One region of the Arthrobacter sp. PL16 genome, then DNA from elsewhere that is predicted to be linked to it. Evidence: riboswitches for the same ligand, from Rfam matches in the RefSeq annotation. Region 1 holds a riboswitch; each other region holds the start of a gene.

Evidence for each region. A riboswitch is a leader RNA that binds a small molecule or an ion and turns the genes downstream of it on or off. The one in region 1 is predicted to bind S-adenosylmethionine.
Region 2: linked by a shared signal. The riboswitch ahead of RCH21_RS10075 (AmiS/UreI family transporter) and the one ahead of sfnG (dimethylsulfone monooxygenase SfnG) in region 1 are both predicted to bind S-adenosylmethionine.
Region 3: linked by a shared signal. The riboswitch ahead of RCH21_RS04710 (ABC transporter substrate-binding protein) and the one ahead of sfnG (dimethylsulfone monooxygenase SfnG) in region 1 are both predicted to bind S-adenosylmethionine.

What each region holds. Positions count from the first base shown of each region.
Region 1 is NZ_JAXCIC010000007.1:153,405-163,843, reverse strand. It holds gene araA (L-arabinose isomerase) at 1-568, shown strand, start outside; gene chvE (multiple monosaccharide ABC transporter substrate-binding protein) at 627-1,742, shown strand; gene mmsA (multiple monosaccharide ABC transporter ATP-binding protein) at 1,860-3,389, shown strand; gene mmsB (multiple monosaccharide ABC transporter permease) at 3,394-4,629, shown strand; gene RCH21_RS14305 (PTS sugar transporter subunit IIA) at 4,808-5,428, opposite strand; gene RCH21_RS14300 (CoA-binding protein) at 5,571-6,071, opposite strand; gene RCH21_RS14295 (O-acetylhomoserine aminocarboxypropyltransferase/cysteine synthase family protein) at 6,068-7,447, opposite strand; gene sfnG (dimethylsulfone monooxygenase SfnG) at 7,447-8,625, opposite strand; SAM riboswitch class I at 8,619-8,723, opposite strand; gene RCH21_RS14285 (glycoside hydrolase family 6 protein) at 8,953-10,212, shown strand; gene RCH21_RS14280 (hypothetical protein) at 10,310-10,439, shown strand, end outside.
Region 2 is NZ_JAXCIC010000004.1:126,994-137,432, reverse strand. It holds gene thrS (threonine--tRNA ligase) at 1-20, shown strand, start outside; gene RCH21_RS10095 (HIT family protein) at 20-658, shown strand; gene pgsA (phosphatidylinositol phosphate synthase) at 658-1,278, shown strand; gene RCH21_RS10085 (hypothetical protein) at 1,523-1,795, shown strand; gene RCH21_RS10080 (acyl-CoA dehydrogenase family protein) at 1,913-3,166, opposite strand; gene RCH21_RS10075 (AmiS/UreI family transporter) at 3,224-3,835, opposite strand; SAM riboswitch class IV at 3,872-3,984, opposite strand; gene RCH21_RS10070 (spore photoproduct lyase family protein) at 4,150-5,259, shown strand; gene pdxS (pyridoxal 5'-phosphate synthase lyase subunit PdxS) at 5,383-6,297, shown strand; gene RCH21_RS10060 (GNAT family N-acetyltransferase) at 6,521-7,237, opposite strand; gene RCH21_RS10055 (M3 family metallopeptidase) at 7,263-9,272, opposite strand; gene RCH21_RS10050 (DUF305 domain-containing protein) at 9,466-10,170, opposite strand; gene RCH21_RS10045 (ArsR/SmtB family transcription factor) at 10,311-10,439, opposite strand, start outside.
Region 3 is NZ_JAXCIC010000002.1:209,082-219,520, forward strand. It holds gene RCH21_RS04685 (ECF transporter S component) at 1-158, shown strand, start outside; gene RCH21_RS04690 (ABC transporter ATP-binding protein) at 155-1,645, shown strand; gene RCH21_RS04695 (energy-coupling factor transporter transmembrane component T family protein) at 1,642-2,439, shown strand; gene RCH21_RS04700 (amino acid ABC transporter ATP-binding protein) at 2,571-3,308, opposite strand; gene RCH21_RS04705 (amino acid ABC transporter permease) at 3,305-4,069, opposite strand; gene RCH21_RS04710 (ABC transporter substrate-binding protein) at 4,080-4,997, opposite strand; SAM riboswitch class IV at 5,170-5,287, opposite strand; gene RCH21_RS04715 (aminodeoxychorismate lyase) at 5,395-6,273, opposite strand; partial or broken gene RCH21_RS04720 (tetratricopeptide repeat protein) at 6,527-6,799, shown strand; gene RCH21_RS04725 (nitronate monooxygenase) at 7,000-8,037, shown strand; gene RCH21_RS04730 (GNAT family N-acetyltransferase) at 8,105-8,713, opposite strand; gene RCH21_RS04735 (hypothetical protein) at 8,792-9,016, opposite strand; gene pabB (aminodeoxychorismate synthase component I) at 9,141-10,439, opposite strand, start outside.

The DNA.
Region 1 (10,439 bases):
CCTCGTCCGCGCGGCCAAGGTCATGGGTGCAGGACTGCCCGGCGGCGCCTCCCTGATGGAGGATTACACCTACCACCTGGTGCCGGGGGAGGAGAAGATCCTCGGAGCGCACATGCTCGAGATCTGCCCTACCCTGACCACGTCCAAGCCCTCCCTGGAGGTGCACCCGCTCGGAATCGGCGGCAAGGAAGACCCCGTACGGCTCGTGTTCGACACGGACGCCGGTGCCGGCGTCGTCGTCGCGATGTCGGACATGAGGGACCGCTTCCGCCTCACGGCCAACGCCGTCGAGGTCGTCCCGCCCGACGCCCCGCTTCCCAACCTGCCGGTCGCCCGCGCAGTGTGGAAGCCGGAGCCGAGCCTCGAAACGTCCGCAGCGGCCTGGCTCAGTGCCGGCGCCGCGCACCACACCGTCCTCACCACCGCGGTGGGCCTCGAGGTCTTCGAGGACTTCGCGGACATCGCCGAGGTCGAACTGCTGCGGATCGACGCCGATACCAGGCTGCGTGACTTCCAGCGTGAGCTGCGCTGGAACGCCGCCTACTACCGGCTGGCGCAAAAACTGTAAGAGCTCCTCCCCGAAAGCCGGCAACGCTGCCGGAAACCACTCACAAGAAAGTTCCACCATGAATCGGAAATACCTGGCCGGCATCGCGGCCGCCAGCATCCTGACCCTCAGCCTCACCGCCTGCGGTGGGAGCAGGGGCGGCGGCGACGCCGCTGCCGAGGGCGGATCCAATGAAGGTGCAAAGATCGGCGTGGCCATGCCTACGCAGCAGTCCGAGCGCTGGATCGCCGACGGCGAGAACGTCAAGAGCCAGCTCGAGGAGCTCGGCTACGACGTCGACCTCCAGTTCGCGAACGACGACATCCCGACGCAGATCTCGCAGATCGAGAACATGATCAACGGCGGCGTGAAGGCCCTCGTGGTCGCCTCGATCGACGGCACCACGCTGACGAGCGTCCTCGACCAGGCCGAGGCCCAGGACATCCCGGTCATCGCCTACGACCGCCTGATCAACGAGTCGGACACCGTGGACTACTACACGACCTTCGACAACGAGGAAGTCGGCGTCCAGCAGGCCACCTCGCTGCTCACCGGCCTCGGTATCCTCGACGCCGAGGGCAAGGAGACCGGCGAGATGGGTCCGTTCGACGTCGAGCTCTTCGCCGGAAGCCCGGACGACAACAACGCGACGTTCTTCTGGGACGGTGCGATGAAGACGCTCAAGCCGTACCTGGACAGCGGCGTGCTCCGCGTGCCCAGCGGCCAGACGGAGTTCGAGCAGGCAGCGATCCTCCGCTGGCTGCCCGACACCGCCCAGGACCGCATGGAGGACCTCCTCACCGTCGGCGGCGGCGAGCGGCTCGAAGGCGTCCTCTCGCCCTACGACGGTCTCTCCATCGGCATCATCTCGGCCCTGACCTCGGGCGGTTACTCGGCGGACGAACTCCCGGTCGTCACCGGGCAGGACGCCGAGGTGGGCTCGGTGAAGTCCATCGTCGAGGGTGAGCAGTACTCGACGATCTTCAAGGACGTCCGCGAGCTCGGCAAGCAGGCCGTCACCATGGTCGACGCACTGATGAAGGGCGAGGAGCCCGAGGTGAACGACACCGAGACGTACGACAACGGCGTCAAGGTGGTCCCTGCCTACCTGCTCGAGTCGCAGATCGTCACGGTCGACAACTACGAGGCAGCGCTCGTCGAGACCGGCTACTACACCGAGGACGACCTCAAGTAACCGTTCCACAGCACTCCTGATACCTGTGGCTCCGTACCGCTCCGGTCCGGAGCCACAGGCTGCTGTACCTCGCCCGGCCGTCGCCGGGACTTCCACTCAAGTAAGCGAGGCTCGACCATGGCGGAGAACATCCTTCGGATGCGCCGCATCACCAAGACCTTCCCGGGCGTGAAGGCACTGCAGGACGTCAATCTCGACGTCGCACGCGGAGAAGTCCACGCGATCTGCGGAGAGAACGGGGCCGGGAAATCGACCCTCATGAAAGTGCTGTCGGGTGTGTACCCGCACGGCACGTACGACGGCGACATCGAACTCGAGGGTTCCGTCGTCGAATTCAGGGACATCCGCGACAGCGAGCGTGACGGCATCGTCATCATCCACCAGGAGCTCGCCCTCTCACCCTTCCTCTCCGTCGCCGAGAACATCTTCCTCGGCAACGAGCGGGAGAAGCGCGGGTTCATCAACTGGAACGAGACCAACGTGGAGGCAGCCAAGCTCCTGCGCCGTGTGGGCCTCGACCTCAACCCCGTGGTGCGTGCGGGCGATATCGGTGTGGGAAAGCAGCAACTCGTCGAGATCGCCAAGGCACTGTCGAAGAACGTGAAGCTGCTGATTCTCGACGAGCCCACCGCAGCCCTGAACGACGAGGACTCCGCGCACCTCCTCGGGCTGGTGAAGGGACTCCGTGACGAGGGGATCACGTGCATCATCATCAGCCACAAGCTCAACGAGATCCGGGCGATCGCCGACTCCGTGACCATCCTCCGTGACGGCCGCACCATCGAGACGCTGAGTCTCCACGATGGCTCCGTCACCGAGGAGCGCATCATCAAGGGCATGGTGGGCCGGGACATGGAAAGCCGCTATCCGGACCGCACGCCGGTGATCGGCGAGGAAGTGCTCCGCGTCGAGGACTGGACGGTGCATCACCCGCAGGAGGGCTCCCGCGTGGTGGTCGACTCCGCGAACCTCTCGGTCCGTGCCGGTGAGGTCGTCGGTATCGCCGGCCTGATGGGCGCCGGCCGCACCGAGCTCGCCATGAGCATCTTCGGGCGGAGCTACGGTTCACGTATCACCGGCACTCTCTACAAGAACGGAACGCCGATCACGGCGCGCAGCGTCGGGGAGGCGATCCGACACGGTATCGCGTACGCCACGGAGGACCGCAAACGGTACGGCCTGAACCTGATCGACGACATCAAGCGCAATGTCTCCGGTGCGGCCCTCGGCAAACTGGCGAAGCGCGGCTGGGTGGACAGCGGACGCGAGGCCGTCGTCGCCGGCGAGTACCGCCGCTCGATGAACATCAAGGCACCCACCGTCACGGCCATCACCGGCAAGCTCTCCGGCGGTAACCAGCAGAAGGTGGTGCTCTCCAAGTGGATGTTCTCGGACCCCGACGTCCTCATCCTCGACGAGCCCACGCGCGGGATCGACGTCGGTGCCAAATATGAGATCTACACGATCATCAACCGCCTGGCTGCGGAGGGGAAGGCCGTCATCGTCATCTCCTCGGAGTTGCCCGAGCTTCTCGGCATCTGCGACCGCATCTATACCCTCGCCGAAGGCCGCATCACCGCCGAAGTGCCCATCGGGCAGGCGACCCCCGAACTTCTCATGCAGTACATGACCAAGGAAAAGGACTGATTCCATGGCAACCACAGTCAAAGACCCCGCAGTGACCGCACCTCCGCCTCCCGTGAAGCACGGGCTGGCCTTCCTCACGAGCCGGCTGCGTCAGATCGGCATCTTCGTAGCGCTCATCGTCATCGTCGCCCTGTTCCAGGTGCTGACCGGGGGCGCGCTGCTCATGCCGGACAACGTCTCGAACATCATCGTCCAGAACAGCTACATCCTGCTGCTGGCCATCGGCATGGTCATGATCATCGTCGCCGGGCATATCGACCTGTCCGTCGGGTCCGTGGCGGCCTTCGTCGGCGCGATGTCCGGCATCATGATCCAGGACTGGGGCTTCACCTGGTGGGTGGCCTTCATCGCCTCGCTCGTGATCGGCGGGCTCGTCGGCGCCTGGCAGGGCTTCTGGGTGGCCTACGTGGGCATCCCCGCCTTCATCGTGACACTCGCGGGCATGCTCGTGTTCCGTGGACTCACGCAGATCGTGCTCGAGAACCAGCGCATCACCGGGTTCCCCGAGGAGTACCGCCAGCTCGGCGGCGGCTTCCTCTTCCCCGGGCTCTTCCCACCGGAGACGAACCTCCTCGACTGGACCACGGTGGTCCTCGGCGTCGTCGCCGTCGTCCTCCTCGTCGCCAGCCAGCTCCGGGGGCGGGCCACGCGCGCGCGCCTGAAGCTCGAGGACGAGCCCGCGGCCTGGTTCTTCACCAAGCTCGCATTCATCGCCGCCATCATCCTGGGCTTGACCTACCTGCTGGCCGGCTCCCGCAGCGGAACGCCGATCGTCCTCGTGGTCCTCGGCATCCTGATCGTCGCCTACAGCCTGGTCATGAGCAACAGCGTGTTCGGTCGCCACATCTACGCTCGCGGTGGGAACCTGCAGGCCGCACAGCTCTCGGGCGTCAACACGAAGCGCATCGACTTCATGCTCTTCGTGAACATGGGCGTGCTCGCGGCCCTGGCGGGACTCATCTTCACCGGCCGCCTGAACTCGGCCGGCCCGGGTGCAGGCAACCTGTTCGAGCTCGACGCCATCGCGGCGGCGTTCATCGGTGGTGCAGCGGTGACCGGTGGCGTGGGAACCGTGATCGGCGCCATCACCGGCGGTCTCATCATGGGCGTGCTGAACAACGGCATGTCCCTGCTGGGTGTGGGGATCGACGTCCAGCAATTCATCAAGGGCATGGTGCTCCTGCTCGCCGTCGGGTTCGACGTCTTCAACAAGCGCCGCGCCTCCAACGCCCTCAAATAGGCCGGCAGCAGGAAACGAAGAAAGGATGGGCAGGGCGCGACGTCCGCGACCTGCCCATCGATCACCGAACTATGAGCGCCGCTTCGAGGCTCATTCCCCAACGGGCCTCGAAGCGGCCTTCTCATTCCCGCAGCTCTGTGGCGCGAAGAGCCGATCGGGGCTCAGACACCGCAGCGACCTACGCCCCACCCCGGATACCCGGTGGATCCTGTCCAGCAGGCGTAGCCTTCGCATCTCCGGCGGCGGCAACAACGACGGCGGCGGCGGCGGCGGCAGCTCCGGCGACGGATCCACCCTGCGCCACGCCGTCGTTCCTGGCTGCAGCGGCTTCAGCGGTGGCACCGGCTCCGACGCCCAGGGCTCCCTCGACGAGCCGCACGACATCCTCGCTGGTTTCGGCAGCCCTCAGGGAGGCGGTGAAGTCCTTCCGGATGAGCGATCGCGCGAGCTTCGAGAGCACCTTCAGGTGCTCCGCGTCGGTGCCGGGTGACCCGGCGATGAAGAACACGAGGTCAGCTGGGCCGTCCTTGGCACCGAAGTCGACGGCGGGGGACAACCGTGCCACGGCGAGCGTCGGGACGAGCACGGCTTTCGACCGGCAATGGGGGAGGGCGATTCCCCCAGGGATTCCTGTCGCGGTTCTCTCCTCACGTGCCAGGGCATCGGCGTAGAGGCCGTCCGCCTTGCTGGCGCGTCCCTGTCCCGCGACCTGTTCAGCGAAGTAGCGGATCACCGAGGACCGGTCTGTGCCTACATTCGCATCCAGGGTGACAAGCTCCGGAGTGATGAGATCGGACATTGGACTTCCTCCTGTGCAAAGGGTGTTGCCTGGGGTGCGTCCGCTACGGCCTGGACGGCCGGCACCTACCGTCGTCGCGTCCCCTGCTGCCGGTCGAACAGTCGCATCCGTCGCTGATGCCGAGGGACCTGACGAAGAAGCCCTACGAGGTGATCTGCCGCTTCGAGGAGATGATACCCGTGTTGAACCCCGCCAGGTTGAGCCCGCCGTGGAACCGCGCATGCTCGATCTTGATACACCGGTCCATCACGACGTTCAGGCCGGCTGCTTCGGCGTCCCGCGCCACGTCCTCGTGCCAGGAACCGAGCTGCAGCCAGAGCGTTTTCGCGCCGACGTCGAGCGTCTCCTTCAGGACGGAGGGGAGGTCGTCGTGCTTGCGGAACACGTCGACGACATCGGGAACCTCGGGCAGGTCCTCGAGGGACGGGTAAGCCGGCTGCCCGAGGATCTCCTTGGCCACCGGATTCACGAAGTAGAGGCGGTACGGGGAACTCGACTGGAGGTAGGTGGCCACGAAGTAGGACGCGCGCGACGGCTTGTCCGACGCCCCGACGATCGCGACGGACCGCGCGTTCCTGAGGAGCGCGAGGCGTTCGGGTGCCGACGGGCCTTCCCAGGTACGTTCCGGTGCAGTACTGCTCATGCTCCCACTCCTACCGCGCGCGTTGCCGAGGCGTCGTCGTCGTTTCCTCCGGCGGACTCCTGCGGGAGGTCGTCGAAGGCTTCGTCGGAGGCGTCGAAGGCGAGGTCGAGCGCCTGGTCGAGATCCCAAAGGATGTCACCGAGGTCCTCCAGCCCCACGGAGATGCGCACGAGGTCCTCGGGTACGCCGGCCGCGACGAGCTGCTCGGCGGAGAGCTGCTGGTGCGTCGTCGAGCCCGGATGGATCACGAGGGTGCGCGAATCACCCACGTTCGCGAGGTGTGAGGCGAGTTGCAGCGACTCGATGAATTTCTGCCCGGCCTTGCGTCCGCCCTTGATGCCGAAGCTGAACACGGACCCGGGGCCCTGGGGCAGGTATTTCTTCGCGCGCTCGTGGTGCACGTGCGTGGGCAGGCCCGCGTAGTTGACGTACTCCACGCGGGGGTCGGCCTGCAGCCACTCCGCCACGGCCTGGGCGTTCTCGAGGTGTTCGTCCAAACGCTGGGCCAGGGTCTCCACACCCTGCAGCAGCTGGAATGCGGACATGGGCGAGAGCGACGGCCCGATGTCGCGGAGCTGCTCGGTCCGGAGCTTCGTCAGGAAGCCGTACTCACCGAAGTTCGCCCACCACTGGATGTTGCCGTAGGAGGGCACGGGCTCGGTCATCATGGGGAACTTGCCGTTTCCCCAGTCGAACCTGCCGCTCTCCACGATCACGCCGCCCAGGGTGGTGCCATGCCCACCGATGAACTTGGTGGCGGAGTGGATGACGATGTCCGCGCCGTGCTCGATCGGCCGCACGAGGTACGGCGTGCTGAGCGTGGAATCGACGATGAACGGGACGCCGGCGTCGTGGGCCACTTTCGCCAGACCTGCGAGGTCCGCGATCTCCCCCGAGGGGTTCGCAATGACCTCGGCGTAGACGGCCTTGGTGTTCTCGCGGATGGCGGCTGCATAGTCGGCGGGATCGGTGCCGGGAACGAAGGTGGTCTCGATGCCGAAGCGCCGCAGCGTCACGTCGAGCTGCGTCACGGTCCCGCCATAGAGCTGTGAGGCCGCAACGATGTGGTCGCCGGCCTGGCACAGCGCAGCGAAGGTGAGGAACTCCGCGCTCATGCCCGACGCCGTCGCTACCGCGCCGATGCCGCCTTCCAGCGATGCGATGCGCTCCTCGAAAGCCGCCACCGTGGGATTACCGATGCGCGAGTAGATGTTGCCGTACTTCTGCAGCGCGAAGAGGTTTGCGGCGTCGTTCGTGTCCTTGAAGACGAACGACGTCGTCTGGTAGATCGGGACGGCTCGGGCGCCATGGGTGGCGTCAGGGGTGCCACCGGCGTGCAGTGCACGCGTGCGGAAACCGAAGGAGCGTTCTGCCATCAGACACCTGCCTTGCTGGGGAGGGTACCGGCGAGGGTCTCGCCCGGATCGAAGTCGACGCCTGCCTTGCGTGCCGCATCCGCTTCGAGTTCACGCACGATCGGCAGGATGTCGGTGCCGAAAGCCGTGACCTCCTCCTGGAAGTGCAGGTAGCAGGTGAGGAACAAATTGACGCCGATCTTCTTGTACTCGACGATCCGCTCGGCAATCTGCTCCGGGGTACCGATGAGCTGGGTCTTGAAGCCGTCGTTGTACTGCACGAGGTCCTCGAACGAGGAGTCCGCCCACATGCCCTTGCCATCCTTCGTGGAGGCGCCGGCTTCCTGCACCGCGTCACGGAAACCCTCGACCGCGGGCCGGTGCGCCTTCTCGACGATCTCGCGCAGCGTGTCGCGGGCCTCCTTCTCGGAGTCGCGGGCGATCACGAAGCCGTTGAGTCCGTAGCGGGGGCGCCGACCCACTTCGGCCGCGGACGCCTGGACGCCGGCGATATTCTCCTTGAAACCCTCGAGGTCCTTGCCGTTCGAGAAGTACCAGTCAGCGACGCGCCCGGCAGTAGCCTGCGCCGCCGTCGAGTTGCCACCGAAGAAGACTTCCGGATGCGGGCGTCCCGGAACATCCACGGGAGCGGGGCTCAACGTGAAGTTGTTGATGTTGTAGTACTTGCCGGACTGGGTGTAGCCCTGCTCGGTCCACAGTCCGCGCAGGATCCGGATGAATTCCTCGGTGCGGACATAGCGCTCGTCGTGCTCGAGCCACTCGAGGCCGAAATTGACGAACTCGTCCTTGAGCCAGCCGGAGACGATATTGACAGCGGCGCGGCCGTTCGAGATGTGGTCCGCGGTGATGATGAATTTTGCCAGCACGCCGGGGTGCCACATGCCGGGATGGACGGCGGCGATGACCTTGAGCTTCTCGGTCGCAGCCAGGAGGGCGAGCGAGAAACTCGTGGCCTCATGCTGCTTGTCCGCGCCGTAGGAGGCGGCGTATCGAGTCTGCGAAAGGGCGTACTCGAAGCCGGCGTCCTCCGCGATGCGCGCGAGCTTCTTGTTGTAGTCGAAGTCCCAGCTCGTGCGCTGCTCGATGGTCGAGACCACCAGGCCGCCACTGACGTTGGGAACCCAATAGGCGAATTTCAGGGGGGTGGAAAGGTCGGCGACGCTCATTATCTCCTCCATCGTCCTGGCAGTAGCACCCTCATGTCGCCGTTCGATGGCGGCAGCCAGGGTTGCTGCGGCTTCATGGAGCCAGGTCTCTCAGCCGCTCGGGATGGTCGGTTCGAGTCTGACACCGGGACTCTGCAGAACCAAACAATGTGTCCCCGTATGAGGCGCCGCCGAGCTGGCTTCCAGCCGTACCGGGAGTCTTGACAAAGTTGGGGACAACAACAAAGACTGGCCGTGGGAGCGCTTCCACGGCGGGTGGAGGTCGCTACCGATCGGGCTTCCACGCCACCATCCACAGTATGAGGAGCAATGATGCTCAGCATTTCCAGGACCTGCGCCATGACGCTTGCACTTGCAGGAGTCCTCGCCTCCACCGCCCTGTCGGCAATCCCGGCCGCAGCACAGGGCCCCACGGGCGGGCAGCCGACGTCGGGGGAGCCGACCGCCACCGAGTTCTACGTCCCCAAGCAGAACCACTACCACGAGGCACAGCGCCAGATCGCGGACCTGCGGTCCTCGGGTGACCGGGCGGCGGCCGACAGCCTCAGCGCGATGATCTCCACGCCCCAGGCCGTCTGGGTCACCGGCAGCGATCCGACGACGGTGACGCAGGAGGTCAGGAACACCACGCACCGCGCCGCGGGCAAGGGGCAGGTGCCTGTACTGGCCGCCTACAACCTCCCGTTCCGGGACTGCTCGCAGTACTCCGCCGGTGGCGCAACGGACGTCGCCGGGTACAAGGCATGGGTCGATGCGCTCGCCGCGGGAATCCAGGACAGGGCGGCCATGGTGGTGCTCGAACCGGACGGACTGGGCATCATCCCCTGGTACACGGCACTGGACGGCAATCTCGAGTGGTGCCAGCCGGCGGAAGCGAATTCCGCGACTGCCGCCGCCGAGCGCTTCGAGATGCTCAACTACGCGGTGGACCAGCTCAAGGCCCTCCCCAACACCAAGGTCTATCTCGACGGGACGCACAGTGCCTGGCTGGGGACGGGTGAGATCTCGAGCCGGCTCGTGAAGGCCGGTGTCCAGAAGGCCGACGGCTTCTTCCTCAACGTCTCGAACTACGAGCTCACCGAGCGGCAGCTGAAGTTCGGCTCGTGGGTCTCGCAGTGCATCTACTACGCGACGGAGATCAAACCGGGCGCCTACGGATCCTGCGCAAGCCAGTATTACCCGGCTTCGCCCTCCGACTTCTCCACCTGGGGTCTGACCGACGCCTGGTATGCACAGAACGTGGGCGCTGCCGCCAATGCCCCGTCCTCCGATGAGCTCGCGCACTTCGTCATCGACACGAGCCGCAACGGCCGGGGCCCCTGGGTTCCCTCGGCCTCCTACCCCGACCCCCAGGTCTGGTGCAATCCGCCGAGCCGCGGGCTCGGCTACCTGCCGACGTCCGACACCGGCAATGAGCTCGCCGACGCCTTCCTGTGGATCAAGGTCCCGGGTGAGTCGGACGGAGAATGCAGCCGTGGTCTGACGGACAACGATGGAGTCGATCCCGAGTGGGGCCGCGTCGATCCTTCGGCCGGCGCCTGGTTCCCCGAGCAGGCCGTGGACCTGATCGCCAACGCAAGCGCACCCGTGCGCCCCTAGCTGCCAGGTCCACGACGTTTCTCTCGGAAAGGTTTGGGCGGCCCCACTCGCATCCAGCGAGTGGGGCTGCATGCTTTCCGGCGCCTAGGGTTGAGCCATGGAGGAATGGAAGACGGCGACTCGCCTGCAGGAGCGCAGGCTGTGGAACACCCTGACCTGCGTGGGCGTCGTCCTGACCCTCGTTCTCGCCGCCAGTATCCTCGTGGCGATCCGATACTCGGATGATC
Region 2 (10,439 bases), on a different contig from region 1:
GCAGGGAGGCTACTCCCTGATGGCGGACGCGGACGCTGCGAACGGGCTCCCGGCCGGGCAACCGGCGGGAGCCTATCCGGGTGATGCTGCCGTGACGGACGGCTTCGACCTTGCCGGCGTCCCGGATGCTTTCCAACGCCTGTGGACGCCGCACCGCCTCGCCTACATCAAGGGCGGACAGGACAAGGTCACGTCGGAGGAGACCTGCCCGTTCTGCCACGCTCCGGGACTGAGTGACGAGGAATCCCTGATCGTGCACCGTGGCGCCCACGCCTTCGTGCTGCTCAACCTCTTCCCATACAACGCCGGTCACCTCCTCATCTGTCCCTACCGGCACGTCCCCGACTACACGGACATCAACGAAGCCGAGACCGCGGAGATCGCGTCCCTCACGCAGACCGCGATGCGCGTCCTGCGCCACGTCTCCAACCCGTCGGGCTTCAACCTCGGGATGAACCAGGGTGTCACCGGCGGCGCCGGCATCGCCGCGCACCTCCATCAGCACGTGGTGCCGAGGTGGGGCGGAGACGGCAACTTCCTGCCGATCATCGCGCAGACCAAAGCCATCACGCAGACGCTCGGCGAGGTCCGCGATCAGGTGGCCGCGGCCTGGCCGGCAGGCAACGCCACGGGTGGTACTCCCGGGTCGGTGTCCTGATGCTCAACAAATATGCAAGGGGATTCTTCACGCGGCTGCTCACGCCCTTGGCGCGGCTCCTGCTCAAGTGGGGCGTCACTCCCGACGCCGTCACCGTCGCCGGGACCATCGGGGTGGCCGGCGGTGCCCTCGTGTTCTACCCGCTGGGACAGTTGTTCTGGGGCACGGTCTTCATCACCCTCTTCGTCTTCTCGGACATGATCGACGGCATCATGGCGCGCATGAAGGGCCACGATGGTCTGTGGGGGAGCTTCCTCGACTCGACCCTGGACCGCATCGCCGACGGCGCGCTCTTCGCCGGCGTCGCCATCTGGTTCTTCACGGGCGGGCAGAACCCGGCCATCGCCATCGCGGCACTCGCGTGCCTGGTCCTCGGCATGATCGTCTCCTACGCGCGAGCCAAGGCAGAATCGCTCGGGTTCACGGCCAATGTGGGCCTGGCGGAGCGCGCCGAGCGCCTCGTATCCGTCCTCGTCGTCACGGGGCTGACGGGGCTGGGTCTGCCCGAAGGCGTCCTTCTCGCCGTGCTCGTGATCCTGGCACTGGCCAGCGTCGTCACGGTATTCCAACGTGTGAACGCGGTGCGGCAGCAGTCGCTCGAGGCGCCGTCGCCGTCCTGACCCTGCGCCGAGAGCCAGGTGCATGATCGGGTTCCGACAACCCGGCAGGCCGGGGAGGTCCGCCCGCGACGGTCCCGGGCGGACCTCCCCGGCGGCTTGGCACCGGGTATCGATGCGTCCGCTTGCACGGTTCCCCCTTATCCGCCGTCGGACCTCCACTGAAGTGGGTAGCCGTCGATGAGTTAGCGCCGGATGAACCGTCTAAGAGGGGAGGACACCTGCTCAACTCGGAAGGACGCCCCCCATGCCACATCTTTCAGGATTCCTGCCCGCTGACCTGCACATCGTTTCGCAGGTGGATCTGCTGCTCCTCCAGAGGGGTGCCGTACCGCGTAGCTCCCGACTTGAAGCCACGCGGGCAGGACATCACTCCTCACCGTGGCCCGAGCAGGCGGTGGACCGCGTACTCGACGAACTCGAGCGCCGCGAGATGATGGCCGCCCGCCGCCCGACGGTACATGGCCCGACGGTACATGCGCCGAGGCACTCGAGTTCGCACGGCGACGACACCGGGTAACGGGACCTCATCCTCCGCCGGAGCTGTCGCCCTGCAGCTCCGGCGCGCCGCATCCCTGCCATGGGCGGTGGACAGGGTGGCGCGGCAGTGTCCCCAACTCCTGATCGCTCCGGTCGCTTACGCTTTCGCGGCGCCCGAGGGTGCTGACCCTATGGACCAGACCCGAGGCGGCACGACCCCGTTCACCGAGTGGTCCCCGATGATCCTCGCCTTGAAGACCCACGGGTTATGGTTGGCAGCCGTACGCGCGTTCCGCCAGTGACGATCGAAGTTCTTCGCCGTGCTCACGCCGGAGGCGGCGAGCGCGTTGAAGACGTCCGATGTCGCCCTCGTGGCAAGTGCCGTCAGGATCACCTGCGCCTTCGCGGTCTCGAGTTCGGCGACGTCGTTCCGCCGCTCGTCCTCGGCCTCGTCGTCGAGGAAGGCACTCTCATAGGCGTGCTGCAGGGCGCGGGCGGCCCGTTCGACTGTGGCGTCCGCGGCGTAAGCGGCTGCGGAGACCTCGCCGATCACCTGCAGGATCTGCGGGTCGGCCGCGAACGACGAAGCATTGCCGTGGCTGAAGATCCGGGTCCGGTTGCGCACCTCGTGTGCGACGTCGCGTTCGGCTGCAGTGATGGTGCCGGCCAGGACGGCGAGCAGCACCGCCTGGTAGAAGGCCGTCTGGTACTTGAACCTGGTGTCGAAGTCGATGACGTTCCCGGCGTCGACCCGCGCCCGCTCGAAGGTCGAGGTACCGGAGCCGGTTGTCTGCTGGCCGAAACCGTTCCAGTCGTCGGCGTGCGTGACCCCGGGCTGGTGGGCGCTCACCACCGCGATCACCTTGACGTCGTTGTCGGTGCGCTGGGCGAAGGTGTCGATCCAGTCCGCGAAGATGCTGCCGGTCGAGTAGTACTTGGTGCCGCTGATGAGGAAGCCGCCGTCGTGCCTGTCGGGGTCGGGGCTCACCTTGGTGATGACGTCGCCGATCGTGACGCCGCCGACCTCCGTCCACGAATTGCCGACGGTTTCGCCATCGACGAAGCGCTTGAGCCAGACTGCGCGCTGAGGGCCGGTCGAGACAAGGCGGTCCTCGACGAAGGCGAAGTGCGCGCGCAGCGCTTGCGGGATGTTCGAATCGGCAGCTGCCAGCTCGGTGAGGAGGCGGAAGAGCTGTGGCAGGGAGGCGCCGAGGCCGCCGTCTGCGACAGGCACCCGCAACGCTCCGAACCCGGCAGTGATGAGCGATCGGATCTCCTTCCGGGGCAGCTCATGGTCGAGCTCGCGGCGTGACGCACCCTCGGCGATCTCGGCGAAGAGGGGCCGGAAGCGGGCGGCCAGGAGTTCGTAATCCGCGTCCGTGGTCGGAGGGGTGTGGGTCAGGGTCGGCATGTCGGACCTTTCGCTGGTGGAGATCGAACGGGAAGGGAGAGAGGAAGCAGAGGAGCGTCAGGCTGAGACGGGTACCGGGGGTGTAAGGACACGCACGGGGCGTGCGCTGATGGTCGCGGCCACGACGAACAGGACACCTAGGGCTGCGGCAGCAGCGATGACAGAGGTACCGCCCGACGGCCATGCTCCGTTGAGGCCGAGGACGGCGGGAATCACGGTGCTGGACGTGCCGACGAGGATCGCGCTCCAGGCGGTGATTCGTGTGAGGCGCGTGGCGCCGCGGGCGAGCAGCAGGAAGAAGAGGCTCCAGAGCACCGCCCAACCGAGCCACAGCACGGAATTGATGGGGTCGCCGTCGGCCTCCGTTCCGGCGAACACGACTGCGAGAACGGCGACGAAGGCACAGAACCAGCCGACGCCGGCGGAACCGAGGCCGGCGACCGAGCTGAGCCCTACATAGAGGTAGGTGAGACCGAACAGGACGATTCCGCTGGCCGAACCAGCGGCTTCCGGGCCTCCCGTCGATGCGATCAGCAGGGCGATGACCAGTTGGAGTACACCGATCACCAGGTTGAAGAATCCCGAATCGCGCGGTGCCACACGGCCCAGCAGGCCGAGACCGTTGATCAGAAGAGCTGCTCCGGAAAGCAGGAGGCAGATGTATGACATGGACGTCCCATCGACGGGACGCGGACCCTCGGGTACGCGCCGTGCTTGCCCCGCGCGCTTCACGCAGTGCCGGATCTTCACCTGGGGCACCCCACCACGGAGGGGGTTGCCGTCCGACGAGCCAGGGCTTTGCGTCGGAACTCTTGATCTGTGCTCCCGAGACTAGGCCGACAGAGGTGGAAGGAACGGCATTGAGACGCGCGGTAACGCACTATGACCTCGCGTGACCTGAACCGTGCGGACGACCGTGCGGATGACCGCACGGACCGTGATCCGGCGGAACATCCGAGACGTCCGACTTGTTATACGAGGTAATGACAACAGCCCAGGAAATGGACCTGACCACCCTCTCTCCTACCCGTCTGTGGGTGCCCAGACACGTGATGATCACGCGGGCCGCAGCCGACCTACCGCACACAGCCGAGATCATCAGGCGCTGCGAAATCGCCGGCGTCGACGACATCCGGATCCTGCCCGGCAACGCGCTGACGGGACTCCGTGGCGCCACCGAGCGCGAAACCTACGCATCCGCCAAGAACACGCTGGCCGTCGTCGTCGCACCTCCGAGCGCCCTCAAGCCGCAGCCGATCCCACCGAGCGCGGACTGGCGGATCGACCTCGCCAAGGGCTGCCCCGCCCACTGCCAGTACTGTTACCTCGCCGGATCCCTGCAGGGGCCTCCGGTCACCCGGGCCTACGCCAATCTCGACGAGGTGCTGGGCGGGATCCGCACCCACGCCGGCAGGGGTTCCGTCACCCGCGGAACCATCGATCGGGGTGACGAGGGCACGACCTTCGAGATGTCCTGCTACACCGATCCACTCGGCATCGAGAGCGTGACCGGCTCGCTTGCTGCCGCGATCTCCCGCGTCGGCTCGGGCGAGTTCGGCAGCGACGTCCAACTGCGGTTCACCACCAAGTTCGACGACGTCGGAGAGCTGGTGACGCTCGACCATGGGCGCAGGACGCGGGTCCGTTTCTCGGTCAATGCTGCCGAGGTAGCTAACCGGTTCGAGGGCGGAACGGCGCGTATGCCGGCCCGGCTCGCCGCCCTCCGTGCTGTGGCTACAGCCGGCTACCGTGTGGGCCTGACGATCGCGCCCATCATGCCCGTACCGGATTGGCGCGAGCAGTACGGCGCATTGCTGGATGACATCTCCGAGGCAGTCGCCGGTATCGACGACCTCGACCTGACGGCGGAGATTATCACGCACCGCTTCACCCCGGCGAGCAAGGAGGTGTTGCTGAGCTGGTATCCCAGGACGAAGCTCGACATGGACGAGGATCTGTGGAGCCAGAAGCGTTCGAAGTTCGGCGGGGTCAAGTACGTGTACCCGAAGCAGACCATGACGGAGATGCGGCAGTGGTTCACGGAGGAACTGGAGCGGCGCCTACCCGCTGCCCGGCTCCTCTACTGGACCTGATCCATCCGCATTCGTCCGCGCCACGGCGGCGTGCGTGTCACCGGAGGACGCTGGCGAGCGGGGGAGGGGTCGCGAGCGGCGTATCATGAAGGGTCAGCTTTTATCTACCTTTAGGGGCAAGTTGTGTCCACCGTTGAAGACAATTCGGCAACCACAGCGCAGACCGGCGGCAACCGGGTCAAGCGCGGTATGGCTGAAATGCTCAAGGGCGGCGTCATCATGGATGTCGTCACAGCCGATCAGGCACGCATCGCCGAGGACGCCGGTGCGGTAGCCGTCATGGCGCTCGAACGGGTTCCCGCGGACATCCGTGCCCAGGGCGGGGTCTCCCGCATGAGCGATCCCGACATGATCGACAGCATCATCGACGCCGTGTCCATCCCCGTCATGGCCAAGGCCCGTATCGGTCACTTTGTGGAGGCACAGGTCCTTCAGTCCCTCGGCGTCGACTACATCGATGAGTCCGAGGTCCTCACGCCCGCCGACTTCACCAATCACATCGACAAGTGGAAGTTCACCATTCCCTTCGTCTGCGGAGCCACCAACCTCGGTGAGGCGCTTCGGCGTATCAACGAGGGCGCTGCGATGATCCGCTCGAAGGGCGAGGCTGGTACCGGTGACGTCTCCAACGCCACGATGCACATGCGCAAGATCCGCTCGGAGATCAACAGGCTGTCCTCGATGGCCGAGGATGAGCTGTACGTCGCGGCCAAGGAGCTCCAGGCTCCCTATCAACTCGTGAAGGAAGTGGCCTCCGCCGGCCGCCTGCCCGTGGTTCTGTTCACCGCGGGTGGCATCGCCACGCCTGCGGATGCGGCCATGATGATGCAGCTCGGCGCCGACGGCGTGTTCGTCGGCTCAGGCATCTTCAAGTCGGGAAACCCGGCCGAGCGCGCGAACGCCATCGTGCAGGCGACGACGTTCCATGACGACCCCGACATGATCGCAAAGGTCTCGCGTGGACTGGGCGAAGCGATGGTCGGCATCAACGTGGACGAGATCCCGCAGCCGCACCGTCTCGCGGAGCGCGGCTGGTAGCAGCTTTGCAGTACGGCCTGTAGGACGGCCGAGCGCCGGCATCGGGCGCGCAGCGGAAAGGATCGCACCCCCAGGAGGGTGCGGTCCTTTCTGCTACCGCTCACGTAGTCGAGGAAGCCGGTGAGGGTGGCCTGTTCGCCCGCCGCGATGGGTGGGTAAGGGGGTTGGTCGGCCATCGTGCGTCAAGGGTAGCGACGTGCGGCGCAGTGGCACGGAGCGGGGCTCAGAGATGCAGGGCGTAGGTCCTGCCGCGTCCGATCAGCGTGAAACCGCGCCGGGAGAGGAACTCGAATCCCTGCGGAGTGGCATTGACGGCGAGGTTCGTGGCCCCGGCATCACCCGCCGCCCGGGCCGTCGCGCTCAGCAGCGCCGTGGCAAGACCGCGCCGCTGGTGGTCCGGCAGCACTTCGAGGTGATGGATGCCGCCGAGGCGGTCGAGCCCGTCGACACCCGAGGGGTAGAACGAATACGCCGCGCCGGAAAGCATGCCGCTGTCCCGGTCCCGTGTCACCGCGTGCCAGGCCTGCCGAGGCTGGGACCTCACCACCCGCAGTTCCTGCTCGAGCGGGCCCGAGTAGTCGGGGACGTCCGTTGTGAGGACGGCGTCGTCGTCGTCGGAGCGGACGACGGCGGACACAGGCGCCGCCATCCACCAGGGCTGCCAGCTCGGCGAGAACCCGACAACTCCCAGTTCGCTGGCGTTCACCGCGCTGTTCAGCCACACCCGCGCCGACGAGGCACCGAGACGCATGCCCTCGGCCAGGGCCGGCCTGACCGCGTAGGCACTGACCCGCTCGGGGAACATCATCATCAGTTCCTTCCGCGCGGGCAGCCATACCCAGGTGGAACCGTGTGTCGAGAACGTCTTCCCGCCCGTGGCCGTGGCCAGCGCAGCACACCACGCGGATTGGAGCCGCTGGCACTGCACGATGGTTACCATCCCGCACCGCCGACGGGACGGGAACTCATGCCAGGCCGCGGCGGACGAGCAGCGGGTGCAGGTCGGCATCACGGCCGCGGAAGCGGCGGAACGCCTCGAGTGGATCGATGCTGTTGCCTCGCGACAGAAGTTCGCGCCGGAAGTGGTCGCCGTTCTCGCGCGTCAGGCCACCGGAGGACTTGAACCACTCGACGGTGTCGGCGTCCAGCATCTCGCTCCAGATGTACGCGTAGTAGGACGCCGCGTAGCCTCCAGCGAAGATGTGCTTGAAGTAGGAGGTGCGGTAGCGCGGGGGAACGGGCGCAAAATCCACGCCGGCATCGGCGAGGGCGGTCGCTTCGAAGGCGAGCGGGTCCTCGATCTCCGTGCCGGCGGGGATAGAGTGCCAGGCGAGGTCCAGGAGGGTGGCTCCGAGGTAGGCGGTCGTCTCGAAACCCTCACCCCACGCTCCGGCGGCATGGATGCGGTCGATGACCTCCTGGGGAAGTGCCTCGCCGGTCTCGTGATGGCGCGCGTAGTTCGCGACGATCTCGGGCCAGAGGATCCACATCTCATTGACCTGGGAGGGGTACTCGACGAAGTCACGCGGCACCGAGGTGCCGGCGAAGAGCGGGTAGGTGACGTCCGAAAACAGCCCGTGCAGTGCGTGGCCGAACTCATGGAACGTGGTGACCACCTGGTCGTAGGACAGCAACGTCGGTTCCCCGGGGCCGGGCTTCGAGATGTTGAGGTTGTTGATGACGACGGCGCGGGTGCCCTCGAGCGTCGACTGGTCGACGAAGGAGTTCATCCAGGCTCCGCCGCTCTTGGTATCACGGGTGTAGTAGTCGCCGAGGAACAGGCCGAGTCCGGATCCGTCCTCGTTGAAGACCTCCCACACCCGGACGTCCGGGTGATAACCGACGAGGTCGGGTCGCTCCGTGAACGAGAGCCCGTAGAGGCGGTTGGCAGCGTAGAAGACGCCGTCGTGAATGACCCGCTCGAGCTCGAAGTAGGGGCGCAGCGCGTCCATGTCGACGTCGAACTTTGCCTTCCGGACCCGGGCGGCGTAGAACGCCCAGTCCCAGGGCTCGATCGGGTGGCCTGCCTCGGCCTCGAGCTCGGCAGCCTCGTCCCGCGCGTTCCGGACGGCCGGAGCGGCGAGTTGCCGCATGCGGTCCATGATCGCGTCCAGCGACGGGGCCGTCTGATTGTCGGTCGCTGCGGCGGCGTGGGTGTCGAAGCCGAGCAGGGCGGCGCGCTCCGCGCGTAGGGTCGCCATGCGGGTCGCGATCGCGAGGGTGTCGGCGTCGGTGCCTCGCGCACCGCGGTTGACCGACGCCTCGTGCAGGCGACGGCGGACGTCCCGGCCGGTGAGCGATTCCAGGGCCGGCTGCGCCGTCGGCAGGATGAGGGTCAGGAGGTACTTGCCCTCGTGGCCGGCATCCGAAGCTGCACCGGCTGCGGCGGAAATCGAGTCGGCGGACAACCCGTCGAGCTCCTCGACCGAATCGAGCAGCAGCGCTGAGTCATTGGTGTCCTTCAGCAGCTTCTGCGAGAACTCCGTGCTCAGCCCCGAGAGCTCCGAGTTGAGCCCCCGTAGCGTGGCCTGCGCGTCGTCGTCGAGCTCCGCGCCCGCCCTGACGAAACTGCGGAGGTATTCCTCGACGAGCCGCATGGACTCTTCGTCGAGCCCGTCGAGCGGCACCTGACGGAGGCGTCCGAACAGGGCTCGGTTCAGCTTGATGTTGTCCTCGTGCTCGGCGAGGCGTGGGGCCACCTGCTGTTCGAGGTCCTGGATGGTCGCCGTGGCGTGGCTGACTGAGTTGCTGAAGAAGACGCTCGACACCCGGTCCAGCGTGCTCCCCGCACGTTCGAGCGCGACGACGGTGTTCTCGAACGTGGGCGTCTCGCCCGAAGCCGTGATGCGGTCGATGTCGGCGAGGTGCTCCGCGAATCCCGCATCGAAAGCAGGCAGGTAGTGCTCTTCCCTGATGGAGGCGAAGGGGGGCAGCTGGTAGTCGAGGGTGCTCGGCTCGAGGAAGGGGTTGCTCATGGGAACTAACTTTTGCACGATGTTGCACCTTCGTGCACCACCCTCGACCGTGCTCGGGCAGGATACCTACTGTCGAAAGGCCGCGGATCCTCCCCAAGGGTGAGGCGCGCATGAGCGGGCATCGCTCGGACCATGGTCGGAAGTCCCTAGGCGTCGGGCGAGGTGATCATCGGGTAGACGAGTACTGACGGAGTCAGAGGCCTTCGAGCAGCTCTTCCATGTCGTCGATCTCGGCCTTCTGGGTGGCGACGATGGTCTCGGCCAGTTCCACGGCTTCGGGATTCTGCCCGTTCTCGATCTCGTTCCGTGCCATGCCGATCGCACCCTCATGGTGGGCCGTCATGGACTCGAGGAAGATGCGGGAAGCCTCGACTCCCTCGGCGGACTCGAGTTCGGACATCTGGCGCTCGCTCAACATGCCCTCCATGGATCCGGAATCGGAGCCCATGCCCGTATCCGTGCCGTCCATCGAGTGGCCTTCCATGCCGCCGTCCGGTTCGACAGGCTCATCCCAGGCTTCGAGCAAGCTGGTCATCGTCCCGATCTCCGGGCCCTGGGCTTCCTTGATCCTCGTTGCGAGCTCTGTGATCTCAGGGCTGATGCCGTCCTGAGCGAGCATCAGGTCGCTCATCTCGACAGCTTGCTGGTGGTGGGGGATCATCATCTGCGCGAACATGACGTCCGCGTCATTGTGTTCCGGCGGCAGGGCGTCGGAGCTGATCGACCCTTCAGCGGACGAAGAAGTTCCGGCGGCCGCGCTCGGGGCAGGTGCCGCTGCCTCGGCGCTCGTGGTTCCGGTTGTCGTGTCACTGCCGGTGGTGCCGGAATCGGTGCCGCAGGCGGAGAGGGGGAGGGCTGTCGCGAGGCCCAGTGCGGCAAGAGTGAGGTAACGCTTCATGATGGTCAGATCTTTCAGGACTCGGGTGGGTGTTTTGTGGGTTGCTTCCGCCCTATCGGCACGGAGCACCTTGATCCGTTGTGCGTGCTCGTGCGAGGTCGCTGTCCGGGATACCGCGGCGTCCTCGCTGTCGCAGCGGATTATTCGTGAGCCGGCTCGCCGCTCACGCGGTGATCCGCGTGATTCATACCTTCGCGGATAAGGCGGGACAGGTGCCCGTCAACGATGCTGTACTCGACGTTGCGGGAGATCTTGCGTGTGGAGACGAG
Region 3 (10,439 bases), on a different contig from region 1:
ACGCACTCTGGACCATCGAGTTCAAGGTCCTGTACACGGTCTTCGCCGCCATCTCGGGCATCGTCATCGCTGGTCTGCTGTCCTGGCTGGCGATGCGCGGGCTTGCCAAAACCGGCGTCCTGTCCTCCTTCGCGGCCGGCCGTACGGCGGACGTGTGACACCAGCCCACACACCGGACCCGGCAGCCGTGCACGTCAGCGCGCGGGGCTGGGGCTGGCGCCACGCCGGCCGGAAGGCCTTCGCTGCGCGCCACCTCGACCTGGACATCCAGGCGGGCGAGCGCGTGCTGCTCCTCGGCGCGTCCGGTGCAGGGAAGTCGACGGTGCTGCACGCGCTGGCAGGGGTACTCGGGTCCAGCGACGAAGGTGAGCAGGAGGGCGAACTCCTGCTCGACGGCGCGCACCCCGCCACCGTGAGGGGCCGCGCAGGCCTCGTCCTGCAGGACCCGGAGACGCAGGTAGTCCTCGCACGGGTGGGCGACGAGGTGGCTTTCGCGGCCGAGAACCTCGCCGTACCCCGGGATGAGATCTGGCAGCGCGTGGAACGGGCGCTCGACGACGTCGGGCTGGACCTTCCGCTCGATCATCCGACCACCGCACTGTCGGGTGGCCAGAAGCAGCGGCTCGCGCTCGCGGCCGTCCTTGCCATGGAACCGGGGTTGCTCCTGCTCGACGAGCCCACCGCCAACCTTGACCCGGACGGCGTCCTCGAGGTTCGTGACGCCGTCGTCCGCGTCCTCGAGCGCACCGGGGCCACGCTCGTCGTCGTCGAGCACCGCGTTGCGGTGTGGGCCGACGTCGTCGACCGGGTGATCGTGCTCGACGCCGGGGGAGGAGTGCTCGCGGACGGCGCACCGGCCACGGTGCTGGTACAGGAGGCGACGCGGACACGGCTCGCGGAAGCGGGCGTGTGGGTGCCGGACTGGCAGCCCGCTGTCGGTGGGACCACGCCGGGCGCAGGCGGCGAAGTGCTGCTGTCCGCCACGGACATCACCGTTGCCCGCACGAAGCGTGGTCCCACTGCCGTCGGGCCCCTCGATCTCACGGTCCATGCGGCACACGCCCTCAGCATCACCGGGCCCAATGGTGCCGGGAAGTCGACGGCGGCACTGACGCTCGGGGGCCTGCTGCGCCCGCGGGCCGGAGGCGTGGAGGCGTCGCCGAGCCTGGCAGGATCGGCGGGCGCGGATCCGTTCCGCTGGCGCTCGTCGCAGCTCGTGCAGCGCATCGGCACGGTGTTCCAGGAGCCCGAGCACCAGTTCCTCACCGCGAGCGTCTTGGCTGAACTCGAGTTCGGCCCGCAGAGGGTCGGTGCTGCCGTGAATCCGGGGCGGACCGCCGAACTCGCCGAACGGCTCCGCCTCACCCACCTGCTGGGAGCCAATCCCTTCACCCTCTCCGGCGGGGAGAAGCGGCGCCTGTCCGTGGCGACGATGCTCGCTACCGCTCCGCGGATCCTCATCCTCGACGAGCCGACGTTCGGACAGGATGCCCTGACCTGGGCGGAGCTCGTGACCCTGCTACGGGAACTGATCGACGACGGAGTGGCCGTCCTGTCGGTGACCCATGACGCCGAGTTCATCGAGGCCCTGGGGGGTGCCACCCTGCACGTCTCCGGTGGAGCGGGACGGCTGGTGTCCCCGTGAGCACCGACTACCTGACTCCGGTCCTCACCGGCAGGACGCTCCTGCGGGCGAATCCCCTGTCGAAGCTGTTCGCCGCCGTCGCCATCACCCTCGCCCTGCTCGTGAGTATCGACTGGGTGAGCGCCGCGGTTGTCCTGGCCTGCGAGCTCGCGCTCATGCCGCTCCTGGGCATCAGTCTGTGGGGACTCGCCCGGCGGATCTGGCCACTCCTCATCGCCGCTGCGGTCGGCGCCTACGGAACCGCGCTGCTCGCCGAGAAGAGCGGCGGTGTCCTGGTCGATGCCGGGCCGTTCCTCTTCACCGAGGGCTCCGTCGCATCGGGCATCGCCGTCGGGCTGCGGAGCCTGGCGCTCGCGCTTCCCGGCATCTTCGTCCTGCTGACCACGGACCCCACGGACCTCGCCGACGCCCTCGCACAGAAGCTGCACCTGCCGCACCGGTTCGTCCTCGGCGGGCTGGCGTCCCTGCGGCTCGTGGGGCTGCTCGTGGAGCAGTGGCAATCGCTGGGGCTCGCGCGGCATGCACGGGGAATCGGCTCGGACGGATCGCTGGTCGCGCGGACCCGCAACCTGCTGGGGCAGTCCTTCGGTCTGATCGTGCAGGCCATCCGTCGAGCCACCCGGCTGGCGACGGCGATGGAGGCTCGCGGTTTCGGGGGCGATACGCGCACGTGGGCGCGTGAGAGTACGTTCTCGGGCCTCGACGCCGTCGTCGCCGTCGTCGGACTCCTGATCGCAGTGGGCGCCGTGACGGCGGCCGTCCTCGCCGGGACATGGAACTTCATCCTGTCCTGACCGGCTCGGGGACCGGTCGGACGCAGAGAAGTGGCCGGACGCAGAGAAGTGGCCGGACACGGAGAAGTCGCCGGACGCGGAACGGCCGCGACAGGTTCGCCTGTCGCGGCCGTCGGGTGACTCCGGTGCTGCTAGAGCACGTCCGAGAGGAACGAGCGCAGGCGCGGCGTCTGCGCATCGTCGAAGATTGCGGCCGGGGGGCCGGATTCGACGACCACGCCGCCATCCATGAAGGTCACGGTGTCGGAGACGTTGCGGGAAAAGCCCATCTCGTGCGTGACGACGACCATGGTCATGCCAGCCGTAGCGAGATCCGCCATCAGGGCCAGGACGCCCTTGACGAGCTCCGGGTCCAGGGCGGAGGTCGCTTCGTCGAAGAACATCACCTCGGGATCCATGGCCAGGGCCCGGGCGATCGCGACGCGCTGCTGCTGTCCACCGGACAGGTTGCCCGGACGGACATCGGCCTTGTGCCTCAGGCCCACGAGGTCCAGCTGGGCGAGGGCCTTCTCCCGCGCCTCGCCGGCGGACATCCGGCGGAGCTTCCGGAGGGCCAGCGAGACGTTCTCCAGCACCGTCTTGTGCGGGAAGAGGTTGAACTGCTGGAACACCATCCCAATACGCCGACGCAGCTCGTCCGGGTTGTCCTTGAGGACGGACCGTCCGTCGAGCAGGATGTCCCCCTCGTCCGGTTCGATCAGTCGGTTCAGGACGCGCAGGAGCGTCGACTTCCCGGAGCCGGACGGGCCGATGACGGACGCCGTCGTCCCCTGCTCCACGTGCAGGTCGATACCTCGCAGCACATGGTTGGTGCCGAAGGACAGGTGCAGGTTCTGCCCCGTCAGGGTTCCCGATTCGATGGTCGTCACGCCTTTGCTCCTTCGCCGATCCTCGCGGCCAGTTCATCCGGTTCGGGCTTCTGCTTCTTGCCCACGCGGAGTCGGTTGTCGATGAAGTTGACCAGGTGGGTCAGCGGAATGGTCAGGCACAGGTACAACACGCCGGCCGCGATGAGCGGCGACAGGTTGCCGGTGTTGCTGGCGGCGTCGTTACCGACCCGGAAGAGCTCGCGCTCACTGGCGACGAGACCGATGAAGTAGATCAGCGACGACTCCTTGATGAGCGAGATGAACTGGTTCACCAGGGCGGGCAGCACGCGCCGCACGCCCTGGGGGACCACGACGAGCTGCATGGACGAGCTGTAACTGAAGCCCAGGGCACGCGAGGCCTCCAACTGACCCTTCTCCACGCTCTGGATGCCGGAACGGAAGATCTCCCCGATGTAGGCCGAAGCAATCAGCGACAGGGCGAGGATGCCCAGGGGGTACGGGCTGGTGCTGCCCGTGATCTGCCGGAGGATCGGACCGAGCCCCAGACCGATGAGCAGGATGATCACGACGGCGGGCAGTCCGCGGAAGATGTCCGTATAGATGCGTGCGATCCATCGCAGCACCCGGTTCCGTGAGATCCCCATGATCGCGAGGACCATGCCGACGACCGTGCCGATGATCCCCGAGGCCAGGGCGAGCATGAGCGTGTTCGGCAGGCCGACGGTCAGGAGGTCGGGCAGGACGGCGGCCATCGCCTCCCAGTCGAAGAAGGTCTTGCCGAGCTGTTCCAGGGCGTCCATGCAGGGACCGCTACTTTACTTCCACGGCTTTGCTGCCGGGCTTCCAGTCGGAGGGCATCTCGCGGTCCGGGTACCACTCCTTGGTGAGTTCCGTCCAGGTGCCGTCGGCGACGACGGCGTCGAGGCCCGCGTTGAGGGCATCGATGAGCGGCTGGTTCTCGCTGTTCACGGCATACGCGGTGAAGTTCTCCGTGTTGATGATCGTCTCGGCGATCGTGGTGTCGTCGCCTTCCTTCACCTGTCCGGTGGCCTGCTGCGACGGCGCTACCCACGCGTCCACCTGGCCGTTCTTCACGTTGGCATACACGGTGTTGTAGTCCGGGAAGCGCACGGGCTCGAGGCCCAGGGTGTTGGAGACGTAGTCGTCCTGGACGGTGCCCTGGACCACACCGATGCGGGTGCCCTCGGACAGGGAATCGAAGCCGGTGACCGGGGAGCCGTTCTTGGCGACGACGGCCATGTAGCCGAAGTCGTAGCCGTTGGTGAAGCCGACGTTCTCGCGGCGTGCCTCGGTCGTGGAGATCGACGACGATCCGACGTCGTACTGCTTGTTCTGCACCTGGGCGAGGAGCGCGGAGAAGTCGGTGGAGGCGAACTCCACCTCGAGGCCGAGCTTGTCGCCGATGGCGCGCAGCAGCTCGTTGTCGTAGCCGGTGAAGACGCCGTCCTCCAGGAAGATGTTCGGCGGCGCGTCCGACAGCGTCCCGACGCGCAGCGTGCCGTCGGTGATGAGGCCGAGTTCCGCCGTGTCGATCTCCTCGACCGGGGTGGTGGTCTCGGTGGTGTACTTGTCCAGCGACTGCTGGTCGCTGCCGGCCAGGGCGTCGGTGGTCTCGGCGGGTTCGCTGCTGCTGCTGTTGCCGCAGGAAACCGTCAGGGCGAGGAGGGGGACGGCGAGTGCCGCGAGGACCTTGCGGGAGATGTTCATGATGTCCTTGTTCGGTGCTGGCCCGGGTACGGGCGATGGATCGGGTTCTTCCGGGATGCCGCATGGCGGCAGGGGGAACGCTGCTGGTTGCTGGGTGACACGCTCGCTGTTCTGGGCTGTGCGCGTAGTAGCGGGCCGTAGGTCCCGATGGATCCGGAACAGGGGCCGCACGACGCCGTACTTGCCTACCGGGGGACTTGGCCCGGCGGCCGAATCTTCACCTGGAGCACCCCACTACGGGAGAGGGTTGCTGTCCAGCCGGCCAGGGCCGATGGCTGGAACTCTTGATTTCATGAAAACGCTATGGCAGCACGGAGGTCCCGGTCAAAACGCGGGACCGGCGAAACCAGCGTTTGACGTAGGAAAAGGGTCATTCAGCGTCATTTTGTGGTGAGGATTACACGAAACGATCGACAAGCTCGGTGAGTTCGGCGGTCAGGGCTGCGGAGGTACGGAGCTCCTGGCCGTCGAGGACCAGGACGGGCACGAGGAGCCGGATGCTCGAGATGAGCCAGACGGCGTCGGCGTCGAGGAGGTCGTCGGGTTCGAGCGGGCCGTAGCCGAGCTCCCAGCCCTGCTCCTTGGCGGCCGCGAAGAGCGCACTCTGGGATGTGCCCGCCAGGATGCCGCTCTCGAGCTGCGGAGTGAGGAGCGTCTTCTGCCCATCCCGGTCGTAGGCCAGAAGGACCGTCGACGTCGGGCCCTCCAGCACCTTGCCGTCGGAGGAGGTGAAGATGACGTCGTCTGCTCCATTGGCCCTCGCGTGGCGGACGGCTGCCATATTGACGGCGTAGGAGAGGGTCTTGGCGCCCATCAGCAGCCACGGTGCGCGCTGGGCGATGGTGCTGTCGTAGCCCCGCTCGAGGAAGAGGACCTTCAGGCCCGCCTTTCGCTGCGCCAGCGTCGATGCGGGAACGGGTGCCACCTGCACCCACGCCGTCGCCCGTCCGGCACCTTCGACTCCGCGGGTGGCGATGAGCTTCACGACGGCATCGCCCTGATCCGGTTCCGCGGCGGCGAACTCGCGCAGGCCGGTGCGGATCGCGCGGCTCCAGGCGTTGGCGTCGGGCACGTCCAGGTCGAGGGCCGCGGCCGACGACGCAAGCCGGCTCAGGTGGGCCTGTTCCTTGCGCGGGGAGCCGTCGACGGCCAGCATCGATTCGAAGATCCCGTCGCCGCGGGTGGCGCCGAGATCGGTGGCCATGAGCTGCGGTTGCGAGGCATCGACGACCTTCCCGTCGTCGTAGGCCGGGTCAAGGAACACGAGAACAGTCATGGCTGACAGCGTAGCGGCAGGGCGCACGGTGCCGCAGGCCCCCAGCGGATGCCTCGAGCCGCGTCCCGGCCTTCGTCTACCGCAACATCCTCGTCCTCGCGGCGCTGATCGCATAAGGTCCGAAGGACCTTCTCTGTCCCGAGGCGATCGCCGTCAGCTCCGGGTGGGCGCCGTCGCTGTCGTCGGACAGACTGGGACGATGACCCTCGACGACGAGCTCGACCGCATCTTCCGGGTTCGCGACCGCTCCGACATGCGACCCACCATCGCCGCCCTGCTGCCCCTCCTCGAGGTGCATCCGCATCAGGCCCGGGTACTGTACGAGGTCGGTGGAGCCTACGACACGGCAGGGGAGGAAATCCTCGCCTGCTCGTTCTACGAGCGCGCCCTCGCGGCAGGACTCTCCGGGGACCTGCTCCGCCGCTGCTACCTCCAGTACGGCTCGACGCTCCGCAACCTCGGACAGCATGACCGGGCACTGGAGGTCTTCGACCGTGCGCGCCGTGCCTTCCCTGCTTCGCCGTCGCTGGCTGCCTTCGAAGCTCTCTCGCTGCACGCGGCAGGTCTGCCCGATCGTGCTTTCGCGCCCTGCTCGATGCGTTCGCCGACGCGGTTCATGCACCCGATATCGACCACTACAAGGCTGCACTGCGGGCGAACGCGGACTATCTTCGGAGCATGGGCAGGACGTGAGGTGCGGCCGGTTCTCGGGAGAGGTGGAACGGGATGGCAGCAGGAACCGTGCACGGCCGGCACTTCTCCCTTGACGTGCTCACCGTGCCCGTCGTGCAGGCGCCGATGGCGGGCGGGCCCTCCACTCCGAGGTTGGCCGCCGCCGTCAGTACTTCCGGAGGGCTCGGTTTCCTCGCCGCGGGGTACAAGTCGGCCGACGCGGTACGGGCCGAGATCCTTGCCACCCGCTCGCTCACCGGAGCCCCGTTCGGGGTGAACGTGTTCGTCCCGCAGCCTTCCGTCGCCGATTCGACGGCCGTCGCGGACTACGCGGAGTCGCTGCGGGCAGATGCCGCCGCACTGACGACGACGCTCGGGCGCGCACGATACGACGACGACGACTGGGCGAATAAGATCGACGTGCTGCTCGAGCTCGCTCCGGACGTCGTGTCCTTCACCTTCGACATCCCGGTGTCCGGAGTGATGGAGGCGCTGACGACGGCGGGTGTCGCCGTCGTCCTGACCGTCACGTCCCGCGCCGAAGCGTATCGGGCTGTCGAATCGGGAGCCCGTGCCCTGTGCGTGCAGGGTCCGGAGGCCGGCGGGCACCGCGGGACCTTCGACCCGACGTCGGAACCGGAGGTGACGCCGCTCCTCCAGTTGATCGAGGAGCTCCGGGATGTACCCGTGCCGCTCATCGCCGCCGGCGGTGTCGTGACGGGCGAGGACACGCGCGTCGTCCTGTCGCGCGGAGCGGCCGCCGTGCAGGCGGGGACCGCGTTCCTCCGGGCCGACGAAGCGGGGACGAAGACGGCGCACCGGGCAGCGCTGATGTCCGGTGAGTTCATCTCGACGTCGGTCACGAAGGCGTTCTCAGGCCGCTACGCGCGTGGGCTCGCGAACGGATTCATGCGTGACCACGATCATGATGCGCCCTTCGGCTATCCCGAAGTGCACCACCTCACCACGCCCCTCCGGGCGGCAGCGGCGGCAGTCGGGGACGCACACCGCCTCAATCTCTGGGCGGGCATGAACTTCGGCAGGACCATGACCGGCAGCGCGGAAGCCATCCTCGCGTCACTGCGGCCCTGAGAGCTCGGTGCTCACGGTGGATGGCTGCGGTCGGTCCCGCCTGGGACGGGCAGAAGGAGCCGACGGATCAGGCATGGCGCGTCATCCTGTGGAGGAGTCCGTCGCGCACCATGGGCCACTCGTGGACGAGGATCGAGTAGACGACGGTGTCGCGCAGTTCGCCGTTCCGGGCTCGGGTGTGGCTCCGAAGGACGCCGTCCTGCTTCGCGCCGAGCCGGGCGATCGCCTCGCGCGACTGGTGGTTCAGCCAGTGTGTCCGGAACTCGACGGCCGGACACCGGAACACCTCGAAGGCATGTCGCAACAGCAGGTATTTCGACTCCGTGTTGGTGCCGGTCCGCTGGGCCGAGGCGGCGTTCCAGGTGGAGCCGATCTCGACGCGCGGGGTGTCCTGGTCGATGTTCATGTAGGTGGTCATGCCGATGATCCTGCCGGGCGCTCCTGTAGCCTCGTCGGCTGATCGGGCGGTGAAGGGGAGCATGGAGCCCCTGTCCTGCAGGGTGAGACGACGGTCGATCTCCTGCTGCATGCCTTCAGGGGTCGGCACCGAGGTGTACCAGAGGTTCCAGAGCTCACCATCCCTGGCGGCCTCGACGAGCCCGTCGTGATGTTCGCGAGCGAGGGGTTCGAGGACCACGCGGGTGCCGTGGAGGGTGGTCGGCTTGAGATCAGTCATGTACCGACAGTAGTTCGGGCTCGCCGTCGCCCGAGGGTTGACCTGGAACTGGAACTGGAACGGCCCGGCCTTCGGCGATCACGTGAGACCTGGCTGCAGGGCGTCGACCGCGTCGAGGACCGCGAGCGACGGCAGGTCCGCCATCGCTGCGACCACGGCGAGGGGCTCACCGCTGCTGACGGCCGACGCGACGGCTACCTGGAGTTCTGTCACGGGGAAGGGATCTGCTGCGGGGTGCAGCCCCTCGGTGGAAGTGCTCGAGCGCGCCGCGGCGACGACCCGTTCAAGATGGCTCGAACTCATGATGTCTCCTCTACGTCGATGCATTCAGTTTCACTCTGGGTCATCAAGCTGGGAAGAAACGGGACGGCACCTGCGAGGTCTTGCCCTGCGGCCCCTGGTGTGGACGGACGGGCAGGCGCACAGGTCAGTCGGACGCCGCCGGAAAGTCTGCCCCCAGCGCCGACAGGACGCCGCGAGCCTTGGTCCGCACCTCGTTCCACTCGTCCTCGGGGTCGGAGTCGGCGGTGATTGCCCCGCCCACACCGAGCGTGAGATGCGTGCCGCCGTCGTCCTCCCTGAGCACGAGCGTGCGGATGACGACGGCGAGGTCCGTGGCGCCCGTGAGGCTGAAGTACCCCGCCGCCCCCGAGTAGGGTCCGCGCGGCACCTGCTCGAGGCCGTCGAGGATGGCCATGGTGCTGATCTTGGGCGCACCCGTCATCGAACCGGCAGGGAACGCCGAGGCGACGACGCCGGCGCGGGTGCTGCCCGGCCGGAGACGCGCATCGATGGTGCTGACCATCTGGTGCACGGTGGCGTAGGTCTCGACGTCGCACAGCCTGCTGACCGTGACCGAGCCGGGCACCGCGTGGTGTGAGAGGTCGTTGCGGAGGAGATCCACGATCATGATGTTCTCGGCGCGGTCCTTCGTCGACGTCCTCAGGTCCTCGAGCAGCGCCGCGTCCTCCGTGCCGTCCGAGGAGCGGCCGCGGGTTCCCTTGATCGGTTCGGCCCGCATCGCACCGTCGGACGTCAGCCTGAGGAACCGCTCCGGGGACGTGCTCGCGACGGCGAATCCCGGGAAGCGGAGGTAGTGGGCGAAGGGGGCCGGGCTGACGGTGCGGAGGCGGAGATATGCCTGCAGCGGATCGAATTGTTGCACGACCGCGGAGAGTGAGGTCGTCAGGCATACCTCGTAGGTGTTGCCGTCGGCGATCTCGGCCTGCGCCCGCCGGATCTTTGCGAGGTATTCCTCGCGGGTATCCCGTCCTGCGAAGGAGGGGACGGGCAGGGGAGCCGACGCCGGCACGGGTCCGGGTGCGGGTCCGGGTGCGGCAACGGCTTGCCGCGCCTGTGCCAGCCAGGCCTCGCGCTCCGCATCGGGTCGCCCGTCGGTGAGCGTCAGGAGGAACAGGGTGCCTTCGGCGTGATCGATGACGACGGCCCTTCCGGCGAAGATGAGCGCGGAGTCAGGAAGGGCGTCAGCAGCAGGCGGGGAGGAGTTGCCGCCGGTCTCCCGCTTCAGCTCGTAGCCGAGGTACCCGAGCCACCCCAGGCCGAACTCGCACGCGAGGCCCTCCGGTACCCGGACCGCGCGACGCCCCCATACGTCGTCGAGCCACCGGAAGAAGGGCTCCCGGATGCGGGTGGTCACGGCACCGGCACTGATCTCGGTGATGCCATCCCTGTGGATGGCCTGCTGACCGAAGGCCCCACCTGCATC